3 regions of the Cupriavidus sp. 291-E7 genome follow, and region 1 is predicted to be linked to each of the others. Evidence: predicted binding sites of a transcription regulator. Region 1 holds the regulator's gene; each other region holds the start of a gene.
The links. The regulator HrcA, encoded in region 1, represses chaperone genes, less so after heat shock. The targets are predictions, from matches to a motif close to TTAGCACTCNNNNNNNNNGAGTGCTAA.

Region 1 (10,224 bases):
GCCGGTTGTATTCGGACTGGATCTCTTCCCACTCGCCGGGCTGCGGGGCCAGCTTTTCCAGTTCGCCGACCTGCCATTCCAGCCGTTCACGTTCGAGCTGCATCTCGCGCGACTGGTGCTCAACCGCCTCGCGCTGCTTGACGCACACACGCCACGCGCGCCACGCCTCGGCCACGGCGCCGGCCTGCTCGGTCAGGCCGGCATGGGCGTCGAACAACTGGCGCTGCGCATCGGGCCGCAGCAGCTGCTGGTGCGCGTGCTGACCGTGGATGTCGACGAGCTGGTCGCCCACTTCGCGCAATTGCGCCAGCGTGGCCGCGGCGCCGTTGATGAAGGCCTTGCTGCGGCCCGATGCATCGACGGTCCGGCGCAGCAGCACCGTGTCATCGTCGCCGGCCAGTTCGCGTTCCTCGAGCCAGGCGTCCAGCGCGGCATGCGTATGGAAGGTGGCGCTGATGCTGGCGCGTGCCGCGCCTTCGCGCACCACGCCGGCGTCGGCGCGTTCACCCAGCACCAGTGCCAGCGCGTCGATCAGGATCGACTTGCCCGCGCCGGTTTCGCCGGTGAACACGGTGAAACCGCTTGTGAAGTCGAGATCGAGCGTATCGACGATGACGAAATCGCGGATGGACAGGCTGCGCAGCATCTTGGACCGTAGGTGGCGTCAGGCGGGAAAGTGGATGGCTCAGAGCCGGTTGTCTTCGGTCGGGTACTCGTGCCAGTGCAGCTTCTTGCGCAGCGTGGCGTAGTAGTTGTAGCCCACCGGGTGCAGCAGGTTGATCGTCTTGGCCGAGCGGCGCACGACGATCCGGTCGCCGGGCAGCAGCGACGCCAGCGACTGCATGTCGAAGTTGACGCTGACATCGCGCGCGCTGGCTACCTCGATCGTGACCTCGGCGTCGTGCGGCAGCACGATCGGCCGGTTCGACAACGCATGCGGGGCGATCGGCACCAGCACCAGGCCAGAAAGCGTGGGATGCAGGATCGGGCCGCCCGCGGCCAGCGCATAAGCGGTGGAGCCGGTGGGCGTGGACACGATCAGGCCGTCCGAACGCTGGTTGTACATGAAGTGGCCATCGACCGAGACGGCCAGTTCGACCATGCCCGAGATGCCGGACCGGTTGACCACCACGTCGTTGAATGCCAACGCCGAAAAAATCACCGCATCGTCGCGGATCACGCTTGATTCCAGCAACATGCGCGATTCGGCTTCGTACCGGCCGGCCAGCATTTCGGGCAGTGTCGTGGTGACGTCCTCGAGCGGGATGTCGGTCATGAAGCCCAGCCGGCCGTGGTTGACGCCGATCACGGGAACGTCGTGGCCGGCCAGTTGGCGGGCCAGGCCCAGCAGCGTGCCGTCACCGCCGAGCACCACGGCCACGTCGGCGTCCCGCCCGATCTCGTCGGGCGTCAGTACCGGGTAGCCGGTCAGGCCGGTGGCCTGCGCGGTTTCGCGCTCGAACACCACGTCCTGCCCGTTACGGGATATACAGGACGCAAGCTCCTCGAGCGGGCCTTCGATCCCGGCGGTCGAGTGCCTGCCCACCAGGGCAACAGTCTTGAACGGCGCGCGCGGGGCGCTGGGCTTTGAGGGGGCAGACATGGCGGGATTAGAACATACCGGCATGGCCATTGCCAGCTTCCCCCGGATAGTCCCCGCCGACGCGCGAATGACGGCCTTGACGCCCTAACTGCCCAGATTTGATTAAAATCCCGACATCATGGACGAACGTTCGAAAACGCTTCTCAAGACCCTGATCGAGCGGTACATCGCCGAAGGACAGCCGGTGGGCTCGCGGACCCTGTCGAAGTACTCGGGTCTGGACCTGTCGCCGGCCACCATTCGCAATGTGATGTCCGACCTCGAGGAAATGGGGTTCATCGCCAGCCCGCATACGTCGGCTGGCCGCATTCCCACGCCTCGCGGGTACCGGCTGTTCGTCGACACGATGCTGACGGCCCGCCCGCTCGAAGGCCCGCCGGGGCTGAGTGCCGAACTGGCCGGCCTGACGGACCAGATCCAGGGCCAGATGGCGAGCCAGCAGCTGGGCCCGCAACGGATGATCACGGCGGCGGCGCACACGCTGTCCAACCTGTCGCGCTTTGCCGGCGTGGTGATGACGCCACGGCGCGCCCAGTCGTTCCGGCAGGTGGAATTCATGCGGCTGTCCGACAAGCGCATCCTGCTGATCATCGTCAGCCCGGAAGGCGACGTCCAGAACCGCATCATCCAGACCGAGCTGGCCTACACGCCGGCCCAGTTGATCGAGGCCGCCAACTTCTTCAACACGCACTACGCGGGAATGAGTTTCAACGCCGTGCGCGACCACCTGCGCGGCGAGCTGCAGGCGCTGCGGCGCGATATGTCGTCGCTGATGCAGGCCGCCGTGGAGGCCGGCAGCAGCGCGATGGCCGAGGACAACACCGAGCAGGTGGTGATCTCGGGCGAGCGCCGGCTGCTGGAGGTGGAAGACCTGTCGTCGAGCATGGACAAGCTGCGCCGACTGTTCGACGTGTTCGAGCACAAGACCAGCCTGCTGCAGCTGCTGGACGTGTCCAGCCACGCGCAGGGCGTGCAGATCTTCATCGGCGGCGAGAGCCAGCTTGTGCCGATCGAAGATATGGCCGTGATTACGGCGCCCTATGAAGTGGACGGCCAGATCGTGGGGACGCTCGGAGTGATCGGCCCCACGCGCATGGCCTACGAGCGCGTGATCCCGATTGTCGACATCACGGCAAGACTGCTGTCGAGCGCACTGAGCCAGAACTCCTGATGCGCTGCCGGTGTCTGTCCAGTATTGGCCGCCCCAGCCGGCCGGCCAACATTTCCAGATGGTTTGGCCGATTGAATCCCCGATTGCCAGCGCCCCGGCATCCGAACCGGAATCCTCATGACGTTTTCGCCTGAACCGGCATACCAGCACGGCCAGCCGCCGCGCACCGCGATCCTGCTGATCAACCTCGGCACACCCGACGCGCCCACGCCCAAGGCGGTGGGGCGCTACCTGAAGGCATTCCTGTCCGATCCGCGCGTGGTGGAAATTCCGCGGCTGGCCTGGCTGCCCATCCTGTACGGCCTGATCCTGCCGTTCCGCTCGCGCGCGTCGGCGATGAAGTACGAATCGATCTGGCTGCGCGAAGCCCATATGACCGGGTCGCCGCTGCTGGTGCATACCGAACGCCAGGCGCATGCGCTGCAACTGCTGATGCGCAAGCTGGGGCACGACGTGACCGTGGCCTGCGCGATGCGCTACGGCAATCCGTCGATCGAATCGGTCATGGAAGCGCTGCGTCGCCAGGGCACGGAACAGATCCTGGTGCTGCCGCTCTATCCGCAGTTTTCTGGCACGACCACAGCCACGGCGTTCGACGAGCTGTTCCGTGTGCTGTCGGCCTGGCGGAATCAGCCGGAGTTGCGCCTGATCAAGCACTTTCACGATCATCCCTCATATATCGCGGCGTTGAATGTGCAGGTCCGGCGATATTGGGCCGAGCATGGCGTGCCGGACTTTGCGGCCGGCGACAAGCTGATCCTGTCCTTCCACGGGCTGCCACGGCGCCTGCTGGATCTTGGCGATCCGTACCATTGCGAATGCCTGAAGACCGGGCGGCTGCTCGGCGAGGCGCTGGGGCTTCAGCCGGGCCAGTATCAGGTGACGTTCCAGTCGCGCTTTGGCAAGGCCGAATGGCTGCAGCCCTATACCGCGCCGACGCTGGTGGAACTGGGCAAGGTGGGCACGCACCGCGTGGATGTGTTCTGCCCGGGTTTTCCGGCCGATTGCATCGAAACGCTGGAGGAAATCGCGATGGAAGGGCAGAGCGAATTTCGCGTGGCCGGCGGCAAGGACTTCCATTTCATTCCATGCATGAATGATTCCGAGGCCTGGATCGCGGGTTTGGCAGAGATGGCGCTGCAGCATTTGCAGGGCTGGCCGCTCGATTTGCCGCATCCGCATGAGTTGGAGGCGCGGCGCACGCGTGCCCAGACGCGCGGCGCGGCGGCATGAGCAAAGCTCAGGGCGCGGCGAGGATGGGAAGGAACTGAAGCATGCAAGTGGACTTCGAAGCGGATGCGCGGATGCGCATCGACAAATGGCTATGGTGCGCGCGGTTCTTCAAGACGCGCTCGCTCGCGGCCGATGCGGTGGAGCGTGGCCGGGTGACCGTCAATGGCCAGCCTGTCAAGAATTCGCGTGAGGTGAAGCCGGGCGATATGGTGGTGCTGGAAGCGCATCAGCAGCGCTGGGAGGTGGTGGTCAAGGGCGTGCCGGCATCGCGCGGGGCTGCCCCGATCGCCCAGAGCACCTACGAGGAATCGCCGGAAAGCCAGGCCCGGCGCCAGCAGGAAGCGGACCGGCGGCGCATGCAGCCGGAACCGGCCGCGCAGCTGCAGGGGCGGCCGACCAAGCGTGACCGGCGCCGTATCGACGACTTCAGAAGTTGATCAGGCAGCGAAGGAACAACAGGAATCCAGCCGGAGCGGAGCGCCTCGGCTGGTCAAGGGAAGAAGGGGTTATCGGACGTATTGGACGATGTAGTGCTTGAATACGGCCTTACCGCTGCCATACTCCGTGTCGCGCGGGGCAACCGCGTCCGAGAGACAGATGAAGGTCGTCATCGCCGACAACGCGGCAACGAGGCATAACGTCACGACAGGCAGCTTGTGCATGGTGAAGCGTCCCAAAGATGCACCAAAATGATCCACCTCTTTGCTCCCGTTATTTTTGTCATTTTTTCCTACATTGAATCTTAGTGTTTGCGTTGCAGCAAAGCAATAAACACCAGATTGCATCAAACAGGCCTTTGTAACGGCGTATTTCCGAGTCTCTGAACCCGCACACCTTGAAAAACCCTGAGGGTGTCGCCATGTGCGGCTAGACTTGCCGATTGGCATCCAATCCACCCCCCGGTCCGCAGTCAGCGCGGCCCGGTGTTTTTAGCTTTGATACGAATCGACATGGAAGAACAGAATCAGACGCCAGATCCGAACACGCAGCAGGCGGCCAATGCCGGTGCTGCGCCGGCGCCCGAGGCTGCGGCCGCCGGCGCTGACGACATCGCACGCCTGACCCAGCAGGTGGCCGAGCTGGAAGTCAAGGCCAAGGAGCACTACGACATGTTCCTGCGCGCCACGGCAGAAGGCGAGAACATCCGCCGCCGCTCGCAGGACGAGGTGTCCAAGGCGCACAAGTTTGCGATTGAAAGTTTTGCCGACAACCTCGTGCCGGTCATGGACAGCCTGCAGGCCGCCCTGGCCGACAACACCGGCGACCTGAAAAAGCTGCGCGAAGGTGTGGAGCTTACGGCACGCCAACTGGCCGCGGCATTCGAGCGCGGCAAGATCGTCGAAGTGAATCCGGTTGGCGAGAAGTTCGATCCGCATCGCCATCAGGCCATTTCGATGGTGCCGTCCGAGCAGGAGCCGAACACCGTGGTCTCGGTACTGCAACGCGGCTACACGATTGCCGACCGCGTGCTGCGTCCGGCGCTGGTGACCGTTTCGGCGCCGCGCTGACCGTCAGGTTGTAATGGATTGAAACACGCCCGGTGGCCGCAAGGTCTCCGGGCGTTGCTGTTTCTGGAGGGTCAGGATGTCCGATACGCAACAACCCCATCTCGATCACCGTGCATTCGAGGCGCTCGACATGCAGCCGGTGGACCCCGACTCGATCGATGCCGCCATTGCCGCCAGCGGAGACGACCTGGTCTGCGTCTTCTTCTGGGGCGTGGACTGCTTCAACTGCGAGATTGCCAAGAAGGCGATCCTGGCGAACCCCGACCAGCTCCGCGCGCTGAACCTGCGCTGGCTGCACACCAACGTCTACGCGCATCCGGAAGTGGGCCGCCGCTTCGGGCTGCATGGGATTCCCGTGTTCATGTTCTTCCACAAGGGCAAGAAACTGGGGCGCGCCACGGGCTGGCATGGCTATGGGCAGTTCGCGGCGGCGGTGGGCAACGCGAAGCTCAAGGCCGAAGGCAAGCCGCTGGCTGGCTGACCGCCTGGAATCAGCGGGACAGCGCGTAGCCGATGCGGAACTGCCACGGCGTCTTCTGGTTGTAGTAGAGCAGGCTTTCGCCATACCCGTAGAAGAAGCCGGCCATCAGGAATCCGGCGGTGCCGGGCAGCAGCCGCGCCAGCGGATAGGTGACCTGCGTGTCGACGCTGCCGTAGCCCTTGCGGGTGCCTTTGCGCAGCGTGGCGGCGAATTCCCAGGAATCGGGTTTGCCATAGGCGACGTTCAGGTCCACGTAGCCGCGGTAGTGCGCAATGTCCTCGTTGTCGCTCTTGCCCACGTAGGCGTAGACCTTCGGCGCCACGCGCCAATGCCAGTCGGTCTGGTCGCCGAAGTACATCGTCGGCTTCACGAACAGCGTGTTGATAGAGCGCGAATCGTCGCCAGCGCGGCCGTTCGATTCGTGTTCGAAGCCGGTGGCGATCGACAGCCGGCTCAGCACGCTGTTCTTCACGCCCGTATCGGACAGGTAGTAGTACAGGCTGGGCCGGTAGTTGGTGTCCTTGAACGGGCGCGAGTCGCCCGCCAGATCCCACAGCGAGAACTGCGTGTAGGCGAAATAGAGATTGTCCAGCACGGACTTCGAGTTGGGATCTTCGCCTTCGAAAATCCGGTACTTGAAGCTGATCTGGAACTTGGCGTTGGCGCCATCGTGGGCGCCGAACATGATGTACATCGGCTCGTTGAACGACAGGCGCTGCGCGTCGCGCAGATCGGCCGGGGCGGGCGGCGGGGCCTTGTCCTGTGCGGCGACCACCGGCGTGACCGGTGGTTTTTCTTCGCCCGGCGCGGTGGCTACCGGTGCGGCCGGGATTTCTCCTGGTAGCGGAGCGCGATTGAGCGAGACGATGACCGGGGCGGCATCGATGCCGGTCACGTCCAGCCGTACCTGGCCGCGCAGGCTCGCGGGCCAGTCGGCCGCGTAGCTGATGGTGCGATTCTCGCCAGGCCGCAGATTCAGCACGGCAGGGCCGCTGCCGACGCGCTTCAGTTCGATGCGAATGGGCGCGGCCAGATCGCCCGAGGCCGTCACCTGCAGGGTGTCCGGGACTGCGTAGCGGCGGGTGTCCGCATCGGCACTGACCAGTACCGTCAGCGTGAGCGGACGTGTTCCGTCCACCTGGCGTGGCGGCTGCAGTAGCGCCACGGCGCCATGTGCGTGGAGTGGCGTCAGCAGCGCGCCGCAAACGGCGAACGCGGACAAGGCTGGAGCGACCGCGCACCGGCAGGCGGCGCGCAAGGGCACGGTGAAAGGCATGGAGCGTCGGCACGCCGCACCGAAAGCACAACCGGCATCGATCCGGTGACGCGGACGTGGCAGAAGTAGCGATGGCGGAAGCCTACCACGTGCTGTAAAGGCACCTTGTGACGAATTGTTCGCAACGGAAGACCGTAGGGCGACCAATTCGTGCCGGGATCGGCGTGGAAATCAGCCAGCAGCGCGTCGTTTGATGTCGTCGACGTACGCCTGGCCGTCAGGCGGCATGCCATTGCGCTGGGCGTTCCAGAGCATCTGGCCCAGTGCCTCCATGATCTCGTGCTGCGCCGCGTGCGGCGAATCGAGCCGGCGGCTCAGGGCCTCGTAGGCAGCGCGGATACCGGGTGGCTGGTCGATCGAAACCTGTTCGGAAATCGAAAGGTGCATCGCCAGGTGCAGGAACGGGTTGGTCTGACCGTCTTCGGGCGTGTAGTCGCGGGTGAGCGCGCCTTCCGTGTCGTCCAGCAGGGCGTGGTATTCGGGATGCTGGTCGATCCAGTCGACCGCGATTGCCTCGAGCGGCGTGAGGACATTGCCCGCTACGCGCTTCTGCCATGCTTCGCAGAAGAAACGGCGGACTTCTTCTCTTGAGGGATTGAACATGATGGCCGCTATTGTAGTGCAGCGGTCCGGATGCTGCCGATGCGGCCGGGCGCGTGAGTAGAATGCGAGCTTTCGGATCTGTGCTGCCAATATGACTGCTTCCGCCACCGGCACCCTGGGCCAGGCCCGCGACAAGTTTGCGGGCGTGCTGCTGATTGCGCTGTCCGCCAGCGCCTTCGGCGCGATGGCCATCTTCGCGCGTTTTGCGTATGCGGCCGGTGCCGATGTCTATGGGCTGCTGGCCGTGCGGTTTGTCGTCGCGGCAGTGGCGATGGGTTTCGTGATGCGGGCGCGGGGCATCGGGCTGCCGCCGCTGCGCCGTCTGCTGGCGCTGGCGGCGATGGGCGGTATCGGCTACGTCGGCCAGTCCTACTGTTTCTTCACGGCGCTCAACCATGCGCAGGCGAGTCTGGTGGCGTTGCTGCTGTATCTCTATCCGCTGTTCGTGACGCTGCTGGCGGCGGTCTTCCTCAAGGAAAAGCTGACCACGCCGGCCGTGATCGCGCTGGTGCTGTGTTCGGTCGGGGCCGGCCTGACCGTGGGCGGCGGCGAAGGCGAGCCGCTTGGGATTGCGCTGGGCGTGACCGCGGCGGTGATCTATTCGATCTACATCGTCGTGGGCGCGCGCGTGACGGCAGGCGTCAATGCCATCGCCACGACCACTGTGATCTGCTCGGCCGCTGCACTGGTCTATGTGACCGTCGGCATCTTGCGCACCGGCGCCGGGGTGCCGCCGCAGTTTCCCGCCACGGCGGGTGGATGGCTGGCCCTGCTGGCCATCGCGCTGATTTCCACCGTGCTGGCGATCCTGACGTTCTTTGCCGGGCTGCAGAAGCTGGGAGCGGCGAAGGCGTCGATGCTGTCCACGCTGGAACCCGTGGTGACCGTCGTGCTGGCAGCCGTCTTGCTGGGGGAGCATATCGGTCCCACCCAGGCCGTGGGCGGCGGGATGATCGTGCTGGGCGTCTTATGGCTCACCCGCAGGGCCAGCGGCACGCCGCCACTGGATACCGCCGACGAACGGAATTGAATGGGTTCATCAAACCGCTTGTGGGTTGATTACGCCCGCTTGGGTACAATTGCGCCTTCTTCCTTCACAGAACCCGGAAAACGCGCAATGAAATCCGTCGATCAGGCCGCCATCGCACAATTGTTCACCGAAGCCCGCACCCATAACGTGTGGCAAGACAAGCATGTGGATGATGCGCTGCTGAAGCAGATCTACGAAGCGATGAAGTTCGGCCCGACCGCCGCGAACAGCTCGCCCGCCCGAATCGTGTTTGTGAAGTCCGCCGAACAGAAGGCGCGCCTGGTGGATTGCGTGTCCGCTGGTAACGTGGAGAAGACCCGCTCGGCACCCGTGACGGCGATCATCGCGTTCGATAACGCTTTCCACGACCAGCTGCCCAAGCTGTTCCCGCACGCCGATGCCCGTGCCTGGTATGCCGGCAACGACGAAAAAATCGCGCGTGACGCGCTGATGAACAGCTCGCTGCAAGGCGGCTACTTCATCCTGGCCGCACGCGCGCTGGGCCTGGATTGCGGCCCGATGGGTGGTTTCGATGCCGCCAAGGTCAACGCCGCGTTTTTCCCCGACGGCAAGTGGTCAGTCAATTTCCTGATCAACCTGGGTTACGGCGAAGCCGAGAAACTGCACCCGCGCCTGCCGCGCCTGTCGTTCGACGAAGCCTGCCGCGTGGTCTGAGCCAGACGCCCCTCGCTGCAAACAAAAAGGCGACCCAATGGGTCGCCTTTTTCGTTCTTGCGTGCCGGCTCAGGCCGTCCATTCCTGCATCGGATTGCACGCGAGGTAGCGCACCGGTTCGGCGATACCCAGGCGGATGCGTGCCGCGTCGATCGGTTCGTTGAGCAGCCGTTCGTAGTCCTCGCCCAGCAGCCAGCCCGCGCGCCGGCCCAGCCGGTAGCCCTCCAGCACCGCCCGCGCAAAGGCCAGGCTGCGCGTCACGCGCCAGCTCTTCAGCGATGCGGCGATGGCGATGAAGGCCCAGCCCTTGCCGCCAGTCTGCGCGTAGCTGAACGCCACCAGCGCGGCTTCTCCCAGGCTTTCGTCCGCACGATATCCGGTCAGCACGTGCCAGATATCGTGGATGTCGCGGGTCCGCCGGCCAAACCACATATAGGCGTCCTCGACGATCGGCTCCTGGTTCAGGTTCGAAACCTTGGCCAGACCGTCGGCGCTGTAGCCGGTTTTTTCCAGGAAGGCGCGATATGTGGCGCCGACCGTGCCGGGTGCAAAGCTGGCGATATAGGCAGGGTCCGACAGCTTTTCCGCAAGCTCGATGCGCTGGTAGGCCATGCGCCGGCCGTCTGGCGTGCCGAGCAGGCGGC
Region 2 (10,224 bases), on a different contig from region 1:
CCGATGATCATCAACACCGCCGTGGGCGTGACACGGGTGCCGCAGGACTACCTCAACGTGGCGCGCGTGCTCGATCTGTCCGAATGGAAGATCTTCCGCAGCGTGCTGTTCCCGGCGGTGCTGCCGTACATGCTGACCGGTGTGCGGCTTTCCATCGGCACCGCGTGGCTGGTGATCGTGGCCGCCGAGATGCTGACGGGCGGCACCGGCATCGGTTTCTGGCTGTGGGACGAGTGGAACAACCTCAAGGTCGAACACATCGTCATCGCCATTTTCATCATCGGCGTGGTGGGCCTGGTGCTGGAGCACCTGCTGCTGGCCCTGGCGCGCCGCTTCAGCTACGGCAATACCTGAACGGAGTCCCAGGATGGAAAAGTTCGTCAGCATCGAAAACGTCGGCCAGACGTTCAAGACGCGCAAGGGGCCGTTCGTGGCGCTGCGCGACATCAACCTGTCGATTGCCGAAGGAGAGTTCATCACGCTGATCGGGCATTCGGGCTGCGGCAAGTCCACGCTGCTGAACCTGATCGCCGGCCTGACCATGCCCACCGCCGGCGCCCTGATCTGCGCGGGGCGCGAGATTGCCGGACCCGGGCCGGAGCGTGCCGTGGTGTTTCAAAACCACTCGCTGCTGCCCTGGCTCACGTGCTTCGAGAACGTCCACCTGGGCGTGGAGCGCGTGTTCGGTGCGGCGGAAAGCAAGGCACAGTTGAAGGCCCGCACGCATGACACCCTGGCACTGGTGGGTCTGACGCATGCCGAGTCCAAGTATCCGCACGAGATATCGGGCGGGATGAAACAGCGCGTGGGTATCGCCCGGGCGCTGGCGATGCAGCCGAAGGTGCTGCTGATGGATGAACCGTTCGGCGCGCTCGATGCACTGACTCGCGCGCACCTTCAGGACGAACTCATCAAGATCGTCGCCCGTACGAAGAGCACCGTGGTCATGGTCACGCATGACGTGGACGAAGCCGTGCTGTTGGCCGACCGCATCGTCATGATGACCAACGGCCCCGCGGCCACGATCGGCGAGATCCTGAGCGTCGGCATCGCGCGCCCGCGCGACCGCGTGGCGCTGGCGGACGACAAGACCTACCATGCGTGCCGCACCGCGGTGCTGGACTTCCTGTACCGCAAGCAGCGCAACCCGGCGCTGCAAGAGGCTGCCTGAGCCTTTCGCCGACGGAATCGTGGGGCTATCATGAACCCCAACCCCACGATTCCGGCAGTCACCATGACCACTGCAGCAGATTCGCCTTTTTCGGCGGCAAAGTACATCAAGGAAATCGGGCGCGGCGTCAACGGCGCCCGTGCGTTGCCGCGCGAGGACGCGCAGGCGTTGTTCGACGCCATGCTGGCCGGCCGCGTTTCCGATATCGAACTGGGCGCCGTGCTGATGGCGTACCGCATCAAGGGTGAAGCCCCGCACGAACTGGCGGGGATGCTCGAAGCCGCGCACCTGCATTGCCAGCCGCTGGCCGCGCCGCCCGACAAGCCCGTGGTGGTGATCCCCAGCTACAACGGCGCGCGCAAGCAACCCAACCTGGTGCCGCTGCTGGCGATGCTGCTGGCGCGCGACGGCGTGCCGACGCTGGTGCATGGCGTACGCGGATTCCAGGGCCGGGTCACCAGCATCGCCCTGTTCGAGGCGCTGGGCGTGCCGCTGTGCGATACCACGCAGGCGGCGCAGGACCAGCTGCGCGCGGCATCGAACCCGCTGGCCGTGCTGCCCGTGGACGTGCTGTCGCCCGCGCTGTCCGCGTTGCTCGAGAAGCGGTCGATCATCGGCCTGCGCAACTCCTCACACACGATCGTGAAGATGCTTCAGCCGGTGGGCGGCCATACGCCCGCCGAGGCGTTGCGCCTGTACAGCTACACGCACCCCGAATATCGGGAAACGCTGACCGATTACTTCTCGCATGAGCCGGCCAACGTGCTGCTTGGACGCGGCACGGAAGGCGAAGTCGTCGCGGACGCGCGCCGCAGCACGCGCATCGACTGGCTGCACGACGGCCACCAGCGCACGATGGTGGACCCGGTGGGCGGATCGATCGCCGAGGTTCCGGCGTTGCCTGCCGGCACCGATGTGGCCGAGACGGCGGCCTGGATCCGGAAGGTGCTCGATGGCACGGAAGCCGTACCCGCGCCCATCGCGACCCAGATCGCCACGATCAAGGAGTGTCTGCAACAAGCCACTCGCGTGGCCTGGGCCAGCCCGCTCTGAGCTGCGGCTTAACGCCGCACCGGCAGCGGACTCCGCTCGGTTTCGCCGGGCACGTGAGGGAATTTGTCGTCCTGCCAGCGCTGGCTGGCTTCCTCGATGGCCTCCTTGCTGCTGGCCACGAAGTTCCAGAAGATGAACCGGCGTCCGTCAGTAGGGTCGCCGCCGAGCAGCATCACGCGCGACGGCATCGTCGCCGTGATGGTGACCGGCTCGCCGGGCGTCAGCACCACCAGATGCTCGGCCGGCAGCGTTTCCCCATCCATTTCCAGATTGCCGTCCACCGGGTAGATGCCGCGCTGAACATGATCGGCCGGAATCACGAGGCTGCTGCCGGCGTCCATCTCGATGGCGACGTAGAGCGTCCGGCTATACACACGAACCGGGGACTCGGCGCCAAAGGCGTCGCCGGCAATCACCGTCATCCGCACGCCCGGCAGCTCCAGCTTGGGCAGCGTGGCGCCCGGGTGATGGTGGAAGGATGGCGGATCGTTCTCATGCGCCTTGGGCAGCGCCACCCAGGTCTGGATGCCGTGAACACGGGGCCCTGCCTCGCGCAGATCGTCGGGCGTGCGCTCGGAGTGGACGATGCCGGTGCCAGCCGTCATCCAGTTCACATCGCCGGGCCGGATGACCTGTTCGCTCCCGAGGCTGTCCCGATGCATGATCGCGCCTTCGAAGAGATAGGTCACGGTAGCCAGGCCGATATGCGGATGCGGGCGCACATCCATGCCTTGTCCCGGCGCCATTACCACCGGACCCATATGGTCGAAAAAGATGAACGGGCCGACGGTCTGGGTCGTGGCGGCCGGCAGCAGGCGGCGTACGGTGAACTCGCCGAGGTCCCGCACATGGGGCTTCAGCAAGTGTTCGATAGCAGACATGGAAACGTCTCCGAGGAATGGTGCAATGCGGCTGGAAAACAACTTCAGTGTAGCGAATCCCGCAATTCACCATCCCGAAATTACAGTGAATTGGTCGGAAACCGATTGACCATCCTTCTCTCTAATCTTCTTGCCAGATGGGCGACTGCCCGCAAGGCCTTGCCGGTGCTGGATTCGGCCGGCCAGAGATCCGAATCGATGGCTATTACAAAAGAGGATGCAATCGGGCTGAACTATCAACCCCATAAGTTCTCTAACTTAGCACTCGTCCGGTTCGAGTGCTAATATGCGTTGCAATGCGGTGTCCTTCCGGGACACACCGGCAACCCACCGCCGGATGCGAAAGGAGTCATAGTGAACGCAGTTCTGTCTGCCGATCAAACCCAAGTTTCTCGCCGTCTGCCAACGGCGCCCCAGAACGCTACCGCGAACAGCCTGGCGCTGACTTTCCCGGGCACGCTGGGCAATCTGGAAAGCTACATCCAGGCGGTGCATCGTGTCCCGATGCTCACCCCCGAGGAAGAGCTGAGTCTCGCACGCGATTTGCGCGATCACGAATCCGTCGATGCCGCGCGTCGCCTGGTGATGTCTCACCTGCGTCTCGTGGTGTCGATCGCCCGCCAGTATCTGGGCTACGGCCTGCCGCACGCCGACCTGATCCAGGAGGGCAATATCGGCCTGATGAAGGCCGTGAAGCGCTTCGACCCGGAACAAGGCGTGCGCCTGGTGTCGTACGCGATGCACTGGATCAAAGCCGAGATCCACGAATATGTGCTGAAGAACTGGCGCATGGTCAAGGTCGCCACGACCAAGGCGCAGCGCAAGCTGTTCTTCAACCTGCGCAGCCACAAGCAGGGTCTGCATACCTTCACCCCCGAGCAGGTGGAAGCCGTTGCGCGCGAGCTCAACGTGAAGCCCGAAGAGGTGATGGAGATGGAAACCCGCATGGCGGGCGGTGACATGGCGCTGGAAGGCCAGGTCGACGACGGCGAAGAGGAATTCGCCCCCATCGCCTACCTGGCGGACAACCATAACGAGCCGACCAAGGTGATCGAAGCCAAGCGCCACGACCGCCTGCAGGTCGAGGGCCTGGAAGAAGCGCTGGGCAAGCTCGATCCGCGCAGCCGCCGCATCATCGAGGCGCGCTGGCTGGACGTCAACGACGACGGTTCGGGCGGGTCCACGCTGCACGAGCTGGCTGACGAATTCGGCGTGTCCGCCGAGCGGATCCGGCAGATCGAGGCCGCGGCCATGAAGAAGATGAAGGGTGCGCTGGCGGCATTCGCCTGATCCACACCCCGCCAAAGCAAAAGGCCGGTCGATTGACCGGCCTTTTTGTTTCCTGCGCGCCCCGCGTCAGGACATCAGCGCCTTCAGGTCGTGAGCGATCGGCTCCGGACCCTGGCCGTGACGGATGAACAGGCGCAGCTGGCCGCTCTGGTCAAATACGTAGCTGCCTGCCGAGTGATCCATCGTGTAGTTGTTCGGCGACGAACCGGGGACCTTGGCGTAGTACACCTTGAAGTCCTTGGTGACCTTCTTGAGTGCCGCCTCGTCAGCCGGGCGCAGGCCCAGGAAGCGGGCATCGAAGGCCGGCACATATTGCGCCATCAGCGCCGCCGTGTCGCGGTCCGGGTCCACGGTGACAAACAGGACCTGCACCTTGTCGGCATCCGGCCCCATCTGGTCCATCACCTGCTTGAGCTCGACCATCGTGGTTGGGCAGACGTCCGGGCAATGGGTGTAGCCGAAGAACATCAGGACCACCTTGCCTTTGAAGTCACCCAGCGTGCGGGTTTTGCCCGTGGGGTCCTGAAGGGCGAAGTCCTTGCCGAAATCACTGGCGCCCGAAATATCGACGTTCTTGAACGAAGGCTTCGGCTGACCGCAGGCGGCCAGGAGCGTGACACAGAGAACCAGCAGGCAGAAGCGGCGGAACGTGGCTAGAAAGCCTTGGGCGGAATTCGGCATGCGTCGAAACGAAGGGAACGGGGTACGCCCGAAAGTATCGCCGATCACATCGACGATGGCTCGCGGGCGCGGCAAGATGCCGCAGGCAGGTGCATCAGACCTGCGGCACGAACTTGAAGTAGTGATCCACCAGCAGCGCCGCGAACAGCAGCGACAGATACAGGATCGAATAGCGGAAGGTGCGCTGGGCCAGTTGGTCCGAGTAATTGCGGAACAGCTTCCAGGCGTAACCCAGGAACACCAGGCCCAGGCCAAGCGCCGCGGCCAGATAGATGTAGCCGCTCATGCCATAGACGAACGGCAGCAGCGTCGCCGCGATCATCACCAGCGTGTACAGCAGGATGTGCAGCAGCGTGTAGCGCTCGCCGTGCGTGATCGGCAGCATCGGCAGGCCGGACTTGGCGTAGTCGGCGCGGCGATAGAGCGCCAGGGCCCAGAAGTGCGGCGGCGTCCACGTGAAGATGATCAGCACCAGGAACCAGGCCTCGGCCGGCACCGTGCCGGCCACGGCCGCCCAGCCCAGCGCGGGAGGCATGGCGCCGGACAGGCCGCCGATCACGATGTTCTGCGGCGTGGCCGGCTTCAGCAGGATCGTGTAGACCACCGCGTAGCCCAGGAACGTCGCAAACGTCAGCCACATCGTCAGGTCATTGGCGAACACGTGCAGCAGCCACATGCCGCTGCCGCCCAGGATGGCCGAGAAGATCAGCGTCTGCGTGGTGGTGATCTCGCCCGTGGCCGATGGGCGCCAGGCCGTGCGACGCATCAGCGCATCGATCTTTTGTTCCACCAGGCAATTGATGGCAAAGGCCGCGCCGGCCAGCAGCCAGATACCGGCGGCGCCGCCGATCAGGACCGACCAGGGCACCATGCCCGGCGTGGCCAGGAACATGCCGATGACGGAGCAGAACACCGCCAGCTGCGTCACGCGCGGCTTGGTCAGTGCGGCATATTGTCGGGCCAGATGACGTAATCGGCCCACGGAGGAATGGGGGTGAGTAGCGGTAACCACGGGGGGCATCTTGTCCTTCATGTGGCGCGCGCCGCAATCGCGGGTTGGGCGGCGGCGCCGGCGGAGCGGGTCGCGAGGCCAATATTGTAGTTGAGACGGAGCAACAGCATCAGCAACAGGGCTGCTCCGCCGTTATGTGCTACCGCCGCCACCAGCGGCCAGTCGAACACGATGTTGGACATGCCCGTGGCGAGTTGTAGCGCCAGCACGGCCAGCAGCCACTTGCCGTGACGCGACAACCCTTCCAGCTTGCGGGCGCGCAGGCCGAACCAGAGCAGGTAGCCAAGCACCACGAAAGCGAACCCGCGGTGCACCCAGTGGATGGCCACCAGCGCGGCATGCGGAATGTAGTCGCCATCGGCCGTCATACCAAGCTGGCGCCACAGCGTGAAACCGTGGCGGAAGTCCATCTCGGGCACCACCTGGCCATTGCACAGCGGGAAATCGGTACAGGCCAGCACCGCATAGTTGGTGCTCACCCAGCCGCCAAGGAATATCTGGATCACCAGCAGCGCGATGCCAATCAGGCCCGCCCAGCGCAGCGACGCCGCCTGGGGCGCCACGGCGTGCGGCATGTCGTTGCGCGAGCCAAGCCAGATCAGCGAAGCCAGCAACAGCATGGCCAGCAGCAGGTGCGTGACTACGATGATCGGCTGCAGCTTCATCGTCACCGTGAGCATGCCGAACGCGCCTTGCACGCACACCAGCACGAACACGCCCGTGGCAAACCACGGCGACTGCTTCAGTTCCCGCCGCTTGACCCAGGCCAGCACCATCAGCGAAATGATCAGCACGCCCACCGCCATCGCAAAATAGCGATGGATCATCTCGATCCACGCCTTGACCAGTGTCACCGGGCCACTCGGCAGCGCGGTTTCGGCGGCGCGGATCGGCTCCAGGGCGGCGTGCGGGTTCGAATGGCCATAGCAGCCGGGCCAGTCCGGGCAGCCCAGGCCGGAATCGGTCAGGCGCGTGAAACTGCCGAACATGATCAGGTCGAGCGTCAGGAACGCCGTAATCCACACGAGCTTGCGGTATTTGTCACGGCTGCCGCGCACCATCACATAGGACAGTGGCAGCAGGGCGATCAGGATGCCGATGATGGCGAGCTGGAGCAGCATTTCGGTACAGCCAGGAATTCAAAAGGTTTCAATCGGTCGGCGGGTCAGCTTCAGCTTCAGCCGATGCGCGAATACTTGAGCAGCTTCTTGAGATCGCTGCTCACCTTCTTCGGGTCGGGGTCTTTCGGCCAGCGCATCATCAGGTTGCCGAGTGGATCGACCAGAAAGATCGTGTCCTCGACGCGCGCGTCCTGCCCGGCCGGCAGCCATTCCGCGATGGCCGCGCGATCCATGCGCAGGAAGCGCACACCAGCATAGGGTTCGTTGTAGGCGTCAACGAGCCGGTCGTCCACCTTGCCTGTGTCCTGGATCAGCCAGACCGGCACGATCCGTTCGCGGCCCTCGCCCTGGCCCGCGCGAATCTGCCGCATCGTGAACAGCTTCCGCGCGCAGGCTTCGTCGCAGGCGGAAGGATCGGTCATCAGCATCAGCCATTTGCCGCGCATGGCCGTCAGCGGCACCGCCTCGCCGCGCTCGTCCACCAGTTGCACCGCAGGCATCGGGCGCTGTGGGTCCACCAGCGCGCCGTAGTTCGTCGAACCGCCGGTGGGCTTGATCACGTAGTACGTGAAATAGGAAAACAGCACCGGCGACGCGCACACCAGCAGCAGCATCAACATCTGCAGGCGGCCGCGGCGCGTGCGCGCGTCGATGCGGGGGTCGGGCGTGGCCGAAGGGTCTTGCTGCGGCATGGAAGGAGTCTGTGCGTTCATCGTTCGATTATTCGGTTGCCACTGCCTGAAACCACATCAGGCGGCTTCGCGCCGGGCGCGGCGCCATCCCAGCACCACCACCAGGACAGCCGCCAGCGCGGCCAGGCCGAACCACTGCGCGGCATAGCCAAAGTGGCGGTCGGCGCCAAGATCGGCGGGCGCCCAGTCACGCGCCAAGCCATCGCCATTGTCGGTCGACTGCTCCACCACTAGCGGCAACAGTGGCGTACCAATCTCACCGGCAAACGCGGCAAGGTCGATATTCTGACGTATCTTGCGGCCGGCCTCGGCCGAAGGGTCCTGGCCCAGGCTGTACACGCGCGGCACCGTGGGCAATGCGATGCCTTCGACGGAGACGGTGCCGGATGGCGTCGCAAACGGCGCAATGCGCGTGCGATCCTGCGCGTCGCGCGGCAGCCAGCCGCGCAGCACCAGCACCTGCCCGCCATCGTCCAGCCGCAGCGGCGTCAGCACCAGAAAACCCGCGCGATTATCGGTGCCGTTGCCATGTGGCCGGTTGTCGAGCAGAACGGTCCGTGCCGCGTCGAAGCTGCCATGCGCGCGCACTCGCCGATCCACCACCGTGGCCGCATTTGCCTGCCCCGCGTGCAGATCGACCGGTGCCTGCTCCGCCAGCGCCGCCAACCGTGCGGCGCGATCCGTCTTCTCGTGCCCGCGCCGCAACTGCCAGTTGCCCAGTGCGCAGGTCACCGCGATCACCACCAGCGCGGCGATCATCGGCACCGGCCCCGGCGCGCGCCAGCGCCTGCGGGTCGTCACGGGTGTTCTCCCGCGATCACGGTGCGATAATGGGCGCTTGCCGAAAAGAGTCCCCACATGCGCTTTGTCATCATCGTCGCCTTCATCCTGATCATCGGCAGCCTGGCCTCCGCGCTGTTTTTCATGATGCGCGACCGGGGCCGCACGCCCAACATGATGCGCTCACTGATGCTGCGCGTCGGCTTCTCGGTGGCGCTGTTCCTGTTCATCCTGTTCTCGCACTGGATGGGCTGGATCCAGAGCACCGGCATCCAGATGTCGCCCTGACCGCGACGCCGGTCCGCAAAACAAAAGCGCCGCTGAGGATTGCTCCCGCGGCGCTTCTTGTTTGTACCGCAACGCCGCCGGTGGGCGGCGGCCAGCGCATTACAACCAGTACACGACCACGTACAGACCGAGCCAGACCACGTCCACGAAGTGCCAGTACCAGGCCGCGCCTTCGAACGCGAAGTGGTGCTCCGGCGTGAAATGGCCCTTCAGCACGCGGCCCAGCACCACGGCCAGCATGATCGCCCCCATCGTCACGTGGAAACCGTGGAAGCCCGTGAGCAGGAAGAACGTCGAACCATAGACACCCGACGTGAGCTTCAGGTTCAGCTCATGGTAAGCGTGGATGTATTCGTAGGCCTGCAGGCACATGAAGATCGCACCCAGCAGAATCGTCAGCGCCATGCCCTGAATCACCTGGTTGCGCTTGCCGGCCAGCAGCGCGTGGTGCGCCCAGGTCAGCGTCACGCCCGAGGTCAGCAGCAGCGCGGTGTTGATGGTCGGGATCGGCCACGGACCCATGACCTGGAAGCTCTCCACCGTACCCGCCGGGCCCATGTTCGGCCACACCGCCGCGAAATCCGGCCAGATGATCTTGTTGTTCAGGTCGCCCAGCCACGGCATGGCGATCGTGCGCGCATAGAACAGTGCGCCGAAGAATGCCGCGAAGAACATCACCTCGGAGAAGATGAACCAGCCCATCGACCAGCGGAACGACACGTCGATGTTCTTGCCGTAGAGACCGCCCTCCGATTCGCCGATCGCGTCGCCGAACCAGCTCTTGAGCACGAACAGGAACCAGATCAGGCCGAAGCCGCACAGGTACGGCGCCCACGGTTGCCCGTTGACCCAACCGGCGGCTCCCGCGCCGGTCATCAGCAGGCCGAACGCCGCCGTGATCGGATGGCGCGACGGGCCCGGCACGAAGTAGTACGGGGCGTTTGCGCGATTCGCACTCATTCTTCTATCTCCAGCTCAAAGTCTCGATTCATGTTTTTCGCCATCCGGCCCCCACTGCTGGCCGGCGGCGTGCTCGCTTTGTATCTGCTGCCCTGCTATGCCTGGCTGACCACGACGCGCACGATGGCGATCAGCACCGCCACGAACACTGCCGCCGCAATCAGCCCGGCGATGATCACATGCACCGGGTTCAGCCGCGCCATGTCGGACTCATGCTCCGACCCCTTGCGCAGCCCGATGAACGACCACAACACCGCGCGCACCGTCTGTATGAATGACGCCTTGCGATGAACCG
Region 3 (10,224 bases), on a different contig from region 1:
AGGTCGCCGTACTCGCCCGAAGCAGCGTTGTAACCGTAGTTACCCTTGCCTTCGATGACCTTGGCAACCACGACCGAGGCTTCTTCACCAGCGTTCAGCACGATCTGGCGCAGCGGCTCTTCCATCGCGCGCAGCACGATCTTGATACCGGCGTTCTGGTCGGCGTTGTCGCCTTGCAGAGCAGCGATCGCAGCGCGGGCACGCAGCAGGGCCACACCACCGCCGGGGACGATACCTTCTTCCACAGCAGCGCGGGTGGCGTGCAGGGCGTCTTCCACGCGGGCCTTCTTTTCCTTCATTTCGACTTCGGTGGCGGCGCCAACCTTGATCACGGCAACACCGCCGGCCAGCTTGGCCACGCGCTCTTGCAGCTTCTCACGGTCGTAGTCCGAGGTCGCTTCTTCGATCTGGGCGCGGATTTGCTTCACGCGGCCTTCGATCGCCGATGCGTCGCCGGCGCCGTCGATGATGATGGTGTTTTCCTTGCCGATCTCGATGCGCTTGGCTTGGCCCAGGTCCTGCAGCGTAGCCTTTTCCAGCGTCAGGCCGATTTCTTCGGCGATCACGGTACCGCCGGTCAGGATGGCGATGTCTTCCAGCATGGCCTTGCGGCGGTCGCCAAAGCCCGGAGCCTTCACGGCGGCGGTCTTCAGGATGCCACGGATGTTGTTCACCACCAGCGTGGCCAGGGCTTCGCCTTCCACGTCTTCAGCGATGATCAGCAGCGGGCGGCCAGCCTTGGCCACTTGCTCCAGCACCGGCAGCAGGTCACGGATGTTCGAAACCTTCTTGTCGAACAGCAGGACGAACGGGCTGTCCAGTTGAACAACCTGCTTTTCCGGGTTGTTGATGAAGTACGGCGACAGGTAGCCGCGGTCGAACTGCATGCCTTCCACGACTTCCAGCTCGTCGGCCAGCGACTTGCCGTCTTCCACGGTGATCACGCCTTCCTTGCCGACCTTGTCCATCGCTTCGGCGATGCGCTCACCAATCGAGGCGTCGCTGTTGGCCGAGATGGCGCCAACCTGGGCGATTTCCTTGCTGGTCGTGGTCGGCTTGCTCAGCTTCTTCAGCTCTTCCACGGCCGAGGCAACAGCCTTGTCGATGCCGCGCTTCAGATCCATCGGGTTCATGCCGGCGGCCACGAACTTCATGCCTTCGCGGACGATCGACTGGGCCAGCACGGTAGCGGTGGTGGTACCGTCACCGGCGTTGTCGCTGGTCTTGGAAGCCACTTCCTTGACCATCTGGGCGCCCATGTTCTGCAGCTTGTCCTTCAGTTCGATTTCCTTGGCCACGGACACGCCGTCCTTGGTCACGGTCGGGCCGCCGAAGCTGCGCTCCAGCACCACGTTGCGACCCTTCGGGCCCAGGGTCACCTTCACTGCGTTGGCGAGAATGTTCACGCCTTCAACCATCTTGGCACGTGCGGCGTCGCCGAACACTACGTCTTTTGCTGCCATGTCTTGAATCTCCGAATCTGGATCGAACGCCCCGCGCACATGGCGGGACGTTCTGGAATCTGGGGTTTTGTCTGGTGAGACAGGCGTCGATTACTTGTTGACGACGGCCATGATGTCTTCTTCGCGCATGACCAGCAGTTCCTGGCCATCCACCTTCACGCCCTGGCCGGCATACTTGCCGAACAGCACGCGGTCACCCACCTTCACGTCGAGGGCGATGTTGTTGCCCTTGTCATCCTTCTTACCCGGGCCAATGGCGAGCACTTCGCCTTGATCCGGCTTCTCGGCTGCATTGTCGGGAATCACGATGCCGGACGCGGTCTTGGTTTCATTGTCCAGACGCTTCACGATCACACGGTCGTGCAGAGGACGCAGGTTCATACGGACTCCTAAATACAAAAAGTGAGTTTCAATTCACAAATGGCCGTTGTCTGCAACGGCCATCAGGGTTGGGTACCGCGGGGAAGGACTGTTAGCACTCTCCCCCAGCGAGTGCTAATTATAGGGACGGGGTATTTCGATTTCAAGACGAGACCTGAATGGGGGTTTTCCCGTAGAGCGATGAAATACCGGTTTCTGGCCTGCCGATTCGCCACTTTTGGGCACTTCCCGCCGAAAATGTCCACGAAAACTCCCGTTGCGGCGTTCGCAGATGGGTCCGTCCACAACGCTGCAAGCCCCCTCTTCCGAAGTCACGCCATGTTTCGCCAAGCCAATGCGCCGCACCGCGCCCCATCGGGGTGGACTGTCCTGTTCGGTCTGTTTCTGCTCGGGCTGCTGCCCTGGCAGCACGCCCACGCGGCGTGTGACGGCGGCCACGCAAACGGCGCAACCGCACGGCCACGCATCGGCCTGGTGCTGTCGGGCGGCGGCGCGCGCGGATATGCCCATATCGGCGTGCTGAAGGCGCTGGAGCGGATGCATGTGCCCGTGGACTGCATCGCCGCCACGAGCATGGGCGCCGTGGTCGGCGGGCTGTATGCGGGCGGCATCGGCGCGGACGAGCTGGACAAGCGGCTGTCCGGCGTGACCCTCAGCGACATCGTGTTCGACCGCAACGAGCGCGCGCAACTGCCGCAGACGCTGCGCGAGGACAGCTTCCAGTATCCGATCGGCATCTCCGCGGGTCTGGGCAAGGAAGGCGTCAAGCTGCCGGTGGGGCTGGTCCAGGGCAACAAACTGCTGACCCTGCTGCAGGACTGGACGGCGGCATGGCCCGGTGACGTCGACTTCAACAGCCTGCCCGTCCCGTTTCGAACGATCGCCACCGACCTGGCCACCGGCGCACCGGTGGTGCTGGACCACGGCTCGTTGCCGCACGCGATACGCGCGAGTGCCGCCGTGCCCGGCCTGTACGCGCCATTCAAGGTGAATGGGCGCACGCTGGTGGATGGCGGCCTGGTCAGCAACCTGCCCGTGCAGATGGCGCGCGACATGGGCGCCGACATCGTCATCGCCGTCAACGTGGCCACGCCGCTGGACGACCCCGCGAATCTCGATTCGCCGGCGGCCGTCACGCAGCAGATGGTGACGATCCTGACCAATCAGAACGTGGCGACGCAAAAGGCCCTGCTCGGACCGCGCGACGTACTGCTGGAGCCGGATCTCGGCACGCTGTCATTTACCGATTTCTCGCACGCCCACGACGGCGTGCAGAAGGGTTATGCCGCGGCCGAAGCCATCGCGCCCCGGCTGGCCGCGCTGGCCCTGCCGCGCGAGGCGTGGGACCAGTATGTGGCTTCGCGTGCCACGCGCATGGCCACGCTGGAGCCACGCCGCGTCGATGCGATCGAGATTCACACGTCGGGCCGCATCCCGGCTTCATACGTGCAGCAATACCTGCGCGTGCGCGAAGGCGACCGCTACGACACCGCGGCCATCAACCATGACCTGGACCAGCTATCGACCAGCGGGGATTTCGAAAGCGTGACACAGGAGCTGATCACCAGGGACGGACGCTCCGTGCTCAAGGTCGACGCGCAGGAAAAATCGTGGGGGCCGCAGTTCCTGCTGTTCGGCTTTGGCCTGTCGACGACGTTCGACGGCAAGGGGGCGTTCAACCTGCAACTCGGCCATCGCTATCCGTGGCTGACGCAGGGCGGGCTGGAATGGCGCAATGACATCGTGCTGGGCAGCAACCAGGCCAAGTGGCACACCGAATTGCGCCAGCCCATCTTCGACCGGCTGGGCTTCTACATTGCCCCGTATCTGGAATATGGCCGCAAGCACGTCGATATCTATCCGGATAACGGAGACAAGCGCAACGCCACGCCACTGACGGCCGTGCGTGTCGACACCGCGCTGGCGGGTGTCGATCTCGGCCTGCCGATCGGCCGCCTGGGCGAGTTCCGCGTCGGCGCGAACTACCAGCAGGTGCGCTACGACTCCGACTATCTGCTGGCCGGCATGCCCAACGGCCGCTTCAGCGCCAGCGTGCGCCAGCCGGTCGTTCGGGCGCAGTTGACCATCGACCAGCTCGACGACCCGCTCTATCCGCGCAAGGGTTACTACCTCTTTGCGGTGAACCAGCTCTCGTTCGGCGGCACCGACAACAGCTTCGACGACGTCCACGCCAAGGCGCTCTGGGCCGGCAGCTATGGCCGCCACACGCTGAACCTGGCCGCCGAGGGAGCGATGACCTACAACGACCATCGCTCGAACAACAGCGTCAGCGGCGGGCTGGGCTTCACGCTGGGCGGATTCCAGCGTCTGTCGGCCTATGCGCCGGACCAGTTCTCGGGCAACTACCTGTTGTATGGCCGGTTGACCTATCTGAACGAACTGCGCGAGTTCACGTTGCCGGGCCTGCGCACCACGGTCTTTGGTTCCAGCCTCGAAATGGGCGATGTCTGGCTCAGACGGCGCAATTTCGGCAGCGGCCCGTACAAGTCCAGCGCCAGTGTGTTCATTGGCGGCAACAGCGTGATCGGGCCGCTCTATTTCGGATTCGCGGCGGCGCCGGCGGGCGTGTGGAACATCTACCTCCAGCTCGGCCGCGTGTTCTGATCGCTAGCCGGCCAGCGCGGCCGGGTTGTCCACTGACATCGCCGAACGGTACTCCACGGCGGCAATGCGGCCATTGCGCAGTTGCAGGGTCTGGACGCCGTGTCCGTGCATTGGCATGCCATCGAGCAGGTAGGACACGGCGATATCGACCTCCACGGTCAGGCCGTCGATGCGCGGCGCCCCGACTGCTTCGATACGGATCGACTCGCCTGCCAGTTGCGACAGCCGCTCGAACAGGCCGATCACGGCGTCACGATCGCCGTACTCGCCGGCCAGTGGGTGGTCGCCCACATGGCGCCAGACGATGGCGGGGTCCAGCTGCGGATAGATTGCCTCGAAATGACGGGTGGTCAGCGCGGCCAGATAGTCGCGGACCAGCGCCTGCACCGCTTCGGCCGACATCGGCGCTTCCACCGCGCGCCGCGCGCGGATGGGGCGGGCCGAGGCATCGAGCCCGAGAAATTCGACCACGCTGGCCATGACCTGCTCACGATCGTTGTCGACGCAGATCATGTGATAGCTGTTCTCGACGACGACGCCGCGCACCTGCGGCACATTGGCCATCAGAAAATCGGCGGAGCGCACCGACGTCAGCTCGTCCTCGCGCGCATGAACCACCAGCGTCGGGCATGGCACGCGGTGCGCGCCGTCGATGACCCAGCGCCGCAGCCGATCCACCTGCCGGATGCAAGTCAGCGGCACCCAGCGATAGTGGAAATTGTCGCCCCGTTCGAACTTGGCCTTGACGATGGCACGCACGAGGTCGTTCTTGATGCCGAACGGTTCGTTCTCTTCCACCTTGATGCGGGTGGGCAGCACAGGCAGGTGGTACACCACGTGCCGCAGCCAGCGGTAAGGCGGTGTCGACCAGCCGTCGATATAGACCGGCGCGGACAGCGCCACGAGCAGGCCCTTGCGATGCTGCCGCCGGTCGCACAAAGCAACGGCCAACAGCGCGCCCATGCACATGCCGATCACGTGGAACGTGTCGTACTGATCCACCAGCGCGTCGTACGCCTCGGTGACCGTATCGATCCACTGCTCGGCCCGCACGGCCAGCAGGTCTTCCGGCGTGCCGCCGTGGCCCGGCAGTGTGACGGCGTGCGTTTCCACGCCGCCGCGGCGCAGCACCTTGTGCATCGGCCCCAGATCGTACTGGGTACCGCCAAGGCCGTGGATCAGCAAGGCCCCGACGCGCGGGGCCCGATCGGTCGTCATGCCGCGCGCCGTCCTTCAGTATCGTGGCTTGCCACGATGCGCCAGGCACCGGCAATCAGCGCCACGGTATCGTCCCCGTCAAGCAGCGGACCGCTCATGTCGACGACGGTCGTGGTGGCGCCCGCCGGCAGCAGCAGGCGGAACGTCAGATCGCCGCGCACTTCGCCGTCGCTTTCGCGCAGCCAGCGGCGGCGCACCTCGGCGCGATCGTCGGGATGCACGCTGGCCAGCACATCGTCGAGCGTGGCAAAGGCGGACTCAGGCAAGCCAAACGCCTGTTCGACGCTGCCGCTCCAGCGCAACCGGCCACTGTGCGGATCGAGGTTGTAGACGAGCTGGCCGCTGGCCGCCAGTGCCAGCTCCACGTCGTTCTGCCGGCTGGCGGCCGCCTCGTGCAGTTGCTCACGCGCGGTGCGCAGCGTGCTGATCAGCAGCGTCAGCAGCGCCGCCACCGCCAGATAGAGCTGCGCCACCAGCAGCGAATAGCCGTGATAGACGGCCGTGTCTGCAAACGGGCCATCGCCCTGCGCGGTATTGAGCAACACCAGTGCCGACAGCAACGCCACCGCCACCGATCCACCGCGCCCACCCAGCAGCAGCGCCACGATTGCCACAAAAAACAGCGGAATATAGGTCAGTGCGTAGGCCACACCGAGCGAGAGCTGCACGAGCCGCGTGCCGTCGAACACGGCGGCCACGGCAACCAGTACGGCCAGCAGCGCGGCAATGCCGGCCAGGAATTCACCGCGGCGCCGGCCGCCGGAGCGGGCAGCGCTGAAGCGGCCCCATCCCGCGAACACCGGCGTCACGATCAGCACGCCCACAAAGTCCGCGGCCGCCCACACCTTGGCCGTGGCCCAGAACGGCACATCCATGAACAGCCAGAACCAGCCCGCGCCGAAAACCGCGCCGCCGACGCTACTGACCACGGCGGCCACAAGCAGGCCACGCAGAAACGCCAGCCCCTCCAGCGAAAACCGCATCATGTGCACCAGCGCCACGGCCACCGCCGCAAAGCCGATCTCGTCCAGCGAGAACAGCAGCATGCGGAACGGATCGCGTCCTTCGACCACGCCAAGCAGCATCTGCGCGACCAGGAACGCCAGGGACAACCCAATCCAGCGGCGCGCCGGCGCCAGCATGAACGCGGCCACGGTCACCCCGGCGGGCAGCCAGATATAGCCGGTCGCGGCAAACGGCCCATTGATCTTGTGGGATGCGTAGCCGAATACGAAGTACAGGATCGCCCACAGCGGCAGCGTGACGATCCGGTTTGCGAGTTTCACGGTTGGGATTCCTGATGCGAGGCGCGACGCGCAAGGGACGCGGGCCACGCTGGATGAACGGAGAACCCCGCCGGCCAGTTGACCGGCGCAGTCAAAAAAGCGCCCGGAAAGGCACTGCTAGTTGAGGCCGCTGCGATCGACGTATTCGAGCGCCTCGCGCACGGCGCGACGGGCCTTGAGGATATAGCAGACCTGGTGATCCCGGATGGCGAGCGCCAGCACCTCGGCCTGGACCATCTCCTGGAAGTGGTGGGCCGCGCGGCGCAGCGTCACGCCCGACGCCTCGGCCAGCACGATGGCCGGCAGGCCATCCTCGCCCGCCGCCAGCAGCGCGCGGCAGATGGCCGCGCGGGCCGGCACCGTCAGCAATGCAAGGGTCAAGGTGCTTTCCTGGGTTTCCATGGTGTCCGCCTGAAAGGTATTGGCCGCAAGCCCGATGATGCCTCAATGCACCGCCATCGTACGCTCAAATAAGACGGTCATACGCCCGTCGAATCGGGGGATCGGGAGAGTGTGGCGCGGCTGCACACCCGGCGTCAGGCGCGCCGGGCGCGGCGGCCGCCCCGGCTAGGCCACCTCGATCGTGCCGCCCATGCTCTCGTGGCCCGAGCCGCAGAAGATGTCGCACAGGAAGGCATAGCTGCCCCGCCGCTTCGGCGCGGTCAGCCGCACCTCCACGGCCTTGCCCGGCGGCACGTCAGCCCGCACGGCAAAGTCGGGCGCCGAAAACCCCATGATCACGTCCTCCGCCGTGATCGCCAGCACCACCGTCTCGCCAGGCTTGAGCGAAATCCGGTCGGGGATAAAGACAAAGCGCCGCGCGCGCATCGGAATCACGCGCGGCGCGGCGGCGCCCAGCATGGGCGTCATAGCGGCGATCAGTATCAGGCCCAGCAACTTGCGCCGGTTCACGGTTGGCATGGCGTCATCCCCTCCCGGTCACCGGCTGCTCGGCCAGCCGGAACGCGTCCTTGCCCGGCGTTGCCGTCGCGTTCACCTCCCTCCAGCCCAGTCCCTGATACGGATGCGCGGCGTCCCACGGCACGGGGAGCCGGCGCGGCTGCGACCCGGCCGGAGGCAGTGGAAACATCAGCGAGCGTGCCGCGTGGTGCGCGATATGGCCGGTCATGCGGTGGTGTTCCTGGTGGATATGCCCGTAGAACACGGTGACGTTGCGGTACGGCATCAACTGATCGATCACCTTGGCACCGTCGCGCGTGGCCCAGTCCCATTGTGGATAGAGATCGAACAGCGGCCGGTGCGTGAATACGACGATGCGTGCATCGCGCGGCTGCTTTGCAAGATCGGCGGCCAGCCATGCGAGCTGCGCGTCGCCCACCTGTCCGCCGGGGTCGGACACGTTGTCGAGCACGATCGCATGCAGGCCCTTGTGGTCGAACGTGTAGTGCGTGGGGCCGAACAACTCCTGATAAGCGGCGCCGTTGTCCAGGCTCGCATCGTGTTCGCCGGGCATCAGGTGGACGGCGCCGGCCCGCAGCGGCGCGATGATGTCGCGGAACTCGCGCATGCGGCGGCGGCGCTCCGCCGGGTCGTCGGTGGTATGCGTCAGGTCGCCCGTGAACATCACGAAATCCGGCGGCTGTGGCAATGCGTTGACCGCCGCCACTGCCTTGGGCAAGGTACCGCGCGCATCGGGATTGGGTGGCCCTTCAAAGCCCCAATGCGCATCGGACAGTTGGACGAAGACGAAATCCTCGTCGCGGGTGGCCGCCCAGCCGGGCAATGCCGAAGCGCATACGGCGCCGCCGGCCGCGCCCGCTAGGCGCAGGATGTCGCGCCGGCTCCAGTTTCCATTCATGACCGTCTCCATTGGTTGGATGGTGTCTGTCATACCGGCGCCGCACCGGATTTATTCCCGATGGACGGCGCCCCACCTTCCGCGTGTGGGGGAGGGAGAACACCATTGGCGGATTGAATCCTGCGGGAATAGAATCGGCGCAGCGCCGGTAATACAAGGGAGACGCCCCATGATGCAGTGCCCTGCCGATCCGCCCCTCGAGGACTGACTTGGACGCCGCCAATATGCGCCGCCGATTCGACGCCCTGGTGCTGCCGCACCTGGACGCCGCGTACAACCTTGCCCGCTGGCTTTGCGGCAATACGGGCGATGCCGACGACGTGGTGCAGGAGGCCTTTCTGCGCGCGTTCCGGCTGTTCGCCAGTTTCCGCGGAGACCAGCCACGGCCCTGGCTGCTGGCCATCGTGCGCAACACGTGGTTCACCACGTGGCAGAAGCGCAAGGCCGCCGCGGAAACCGGCTATGACGAGTCGCAGGCCGATATCGACCTGCCCGATTGGCACGGCGCGCCGGGCGACCCGGAGCAGTGGCTGCTGCGCGAGGAAGACGTGCGCCTGGTACACGCCGCGCTGGAGCAGTTGCCGGTGGTATTTCGGGAGGTACTGGTGTTGCGTGAGCTTGAGGAACTGCACTATCGCGATATTGCGCGGATCGTCGACATCCCGGTCGGCACCGTGATGTCACGCCTGGCGCGTGGCCGGCGCATGCTGGCCGCGGCCGTGGTGGCACTGCGCGATGGCCCGCCGCGCAACACCGCGCAAGATCAGCCGGCATCCGCCGACCCCATTCCACCCGCAGGAGGCCCGCGTCATGGATTGCAATGAGGCCCGCAACCTGCTGCAGGCCACCGCCGACGGCGAGGTAGGCGCGGCTGACAGCGTGCGGCTCGAACGGCATCTCGAAGATTGCGACGGCTGCGTGCAGGCGCTGGGCAACCTGCAGGCGCTGCGCCGCGCCACGCGCCGTGGCGCCTCGTACCATCGCGCACCTGCCGAACTGCGTGCACGGATCATCGATGCACTGCCCGCCCCGCCGAAAGATGACCTTTTCGATGCCGTGCCGGAAACGCAGGCGGGCTGGCGCCGCTGGTTCACGTGGTCGCCGGGGGCCAACGCCGCGCTCGCGGCCATCACCGCGGCTGCCGTGGGACTGGGCGTGTTCCAGTATCAGGCGCGGCCATCGCCCGACGACCTGCTGGCCAACGCCATTGTCGCCAGCCATGTGCGTGGCCTGATTTCGAACCGCGCCAGCGACGTGATCTCCACCGACAGCCACACGGTCAAACCCTGGTTCAACGGCCGCATCGACTACGCGCCCGATGTGCGCGACCTGGCCTCGGCGGGCTTTCCGCTCGTCGGCGGCCGCGTGGACTTCATCGACGGCCGGCGCGTGGCCGTGCTGGTCTATCGCCGCAACCAGCATCCGGTCGACG

Region 2: rpoH (RNA polymerase sigma factor RpoH) is a predicted target of HrcA. The motif match lies at 3,364-3,390, and genes of this name have one in related genera.
Region 3: groES (co-chaperone GroES) is a predicted target of HrcA. The motif match lies at 1,936-1,962, and genes of this name have one in related genera.

What each region holds. Positions count from the first base shown of each region.
Region 1 covers NZ_JBYOJV010000013.1:146,659-156,882, reverse strand. The annotation lists gene recN (DNA repair protein RecN) at 1-646, opposite strand, end outside; gene AC3FLX_RS22490 (NAD kinase) at 686-1,603, opposite strand; gene hrcA (heat-inducible transcriptional repressor HrcA) at 1,722-2,774, shown strand; gene hemH (ferrochelatase) at 2,892-4,007, shown strand; gene AC3FLX_RS22475 (RNA-binding S4 domain-containing protein) at 4,049-4,444, shown strand; gene AC3FLX_RS22470 (hypothetical protein) at 4,514-4,792, opposite strand; gene grpE (nucleotide exchange factor GrpE) at 4,958-5,515, shown strand; gene AC3FLX_RS22460 (thioredoxin family protein) at 5,592-5,996, shown strand; gene AC3FLX_RS22455 (phospholipase A) at 6,007-7,272, opposite strand; gene AC3FLX_RS22450 (DUF1841 family protein) at 7,444-7,875, opposite strand; gene AC3FLX_RS22445 (DMT family transporter) at 7,967-8,905, shown strand; gene AC3FLX_RS22440 (malonic semialdehyde reductase) at 8,993-9,580, shown strand; gene AC3FLX_RS22435 (Coq4 family protein) at 9,650-10,224, opposite strand, start outside.
Region 2 covers NZ_JBYOJV010000005.1:303,832-314,055, reverse strand. The annotation lists gene ntrB (nitrate ABC transporter permease) at 1-354, shown strand, start outside; gene AC3FLX_RS11900 (ABC transporter ATP-binding protein) at 368-1,171, shown strand; gene ybiB (DNA-binding protein YbiB) at 1,235-2,224, shown strand; gene AC3FLX_RS11890 (pirin family protein) at 2,233-3,105, opposite strand; gene rpoH (RNA polymerase sigma factor RpoH) at 3,460-4,395, shown strand; gene AC3FLX_RS11880 (SCO family protein) at 4,462-5,076, opposite strand; gene cyoE (heme o synthase) at 5,171-6,097, opposite strand; gene AC3FLX_RS11870 (COX15/CtaA family protein) at 6,106-7,209, opposite strand; gene AC3FLX_RS11865 (SCO family protein) at 7,266-7,922, opposite strand; gene AC3FLX_RS11860 (SURF1 family protein) at 7,959-8,660, opposite strand; gene AC3FLX_RS11855 (twin transmembrane helix small protein) at 8,760-8,969, shown strand; gene AC3FLX_RS11850 (cytochrome c oxidase subunit 3) at 9,069-9,929, opposite strand; gene AC3FLX_RS11845 (DUF2970 domain-containing protein) at 10,025-10,224, opposite strand, start outside.
Region 3 covers NZ_JBYOJV010000004.1:33,001-43,224, forward strand. The annotation lists gene groL (chaperonin GroEL) at 1-1,463, opposite strand, end outside; gene groES (co-chaperone GroES) at 1,554-1,844, opposite strand; gene AC3FLX_RS08760 (patatin-like phospholipase family protein) at 2,163-4,469, shown strand; gene AC3FLX_RS08765 (alpha/beta fold hydrolase) at 4,473-5,687, opposite strand; gene AC3FLX_RS08770 (MASE1 domain-containing protein) at 5,684-6,973, opposite strand; gene AC3FLX_RS08775 (ArsR family transcriptional regulator) at 7,091-7,375, opposite strand; gene AC3FLX_RS08780 (cupredoxin domain-containing protein) at 7,541-7,894, opposite strand; gene AC3FLX_RS08785 (metallophosphoesterase family protein) at 7,899-8,825, opposite strand; gene AC3FLX_RS08790 (RNA polymerase sigma factor) at 9,002-9,616, shown strand; gene AC3FLX_RS08795 (anti-sigma factor family protein) at 9,603-10,224, shown strand, end outside.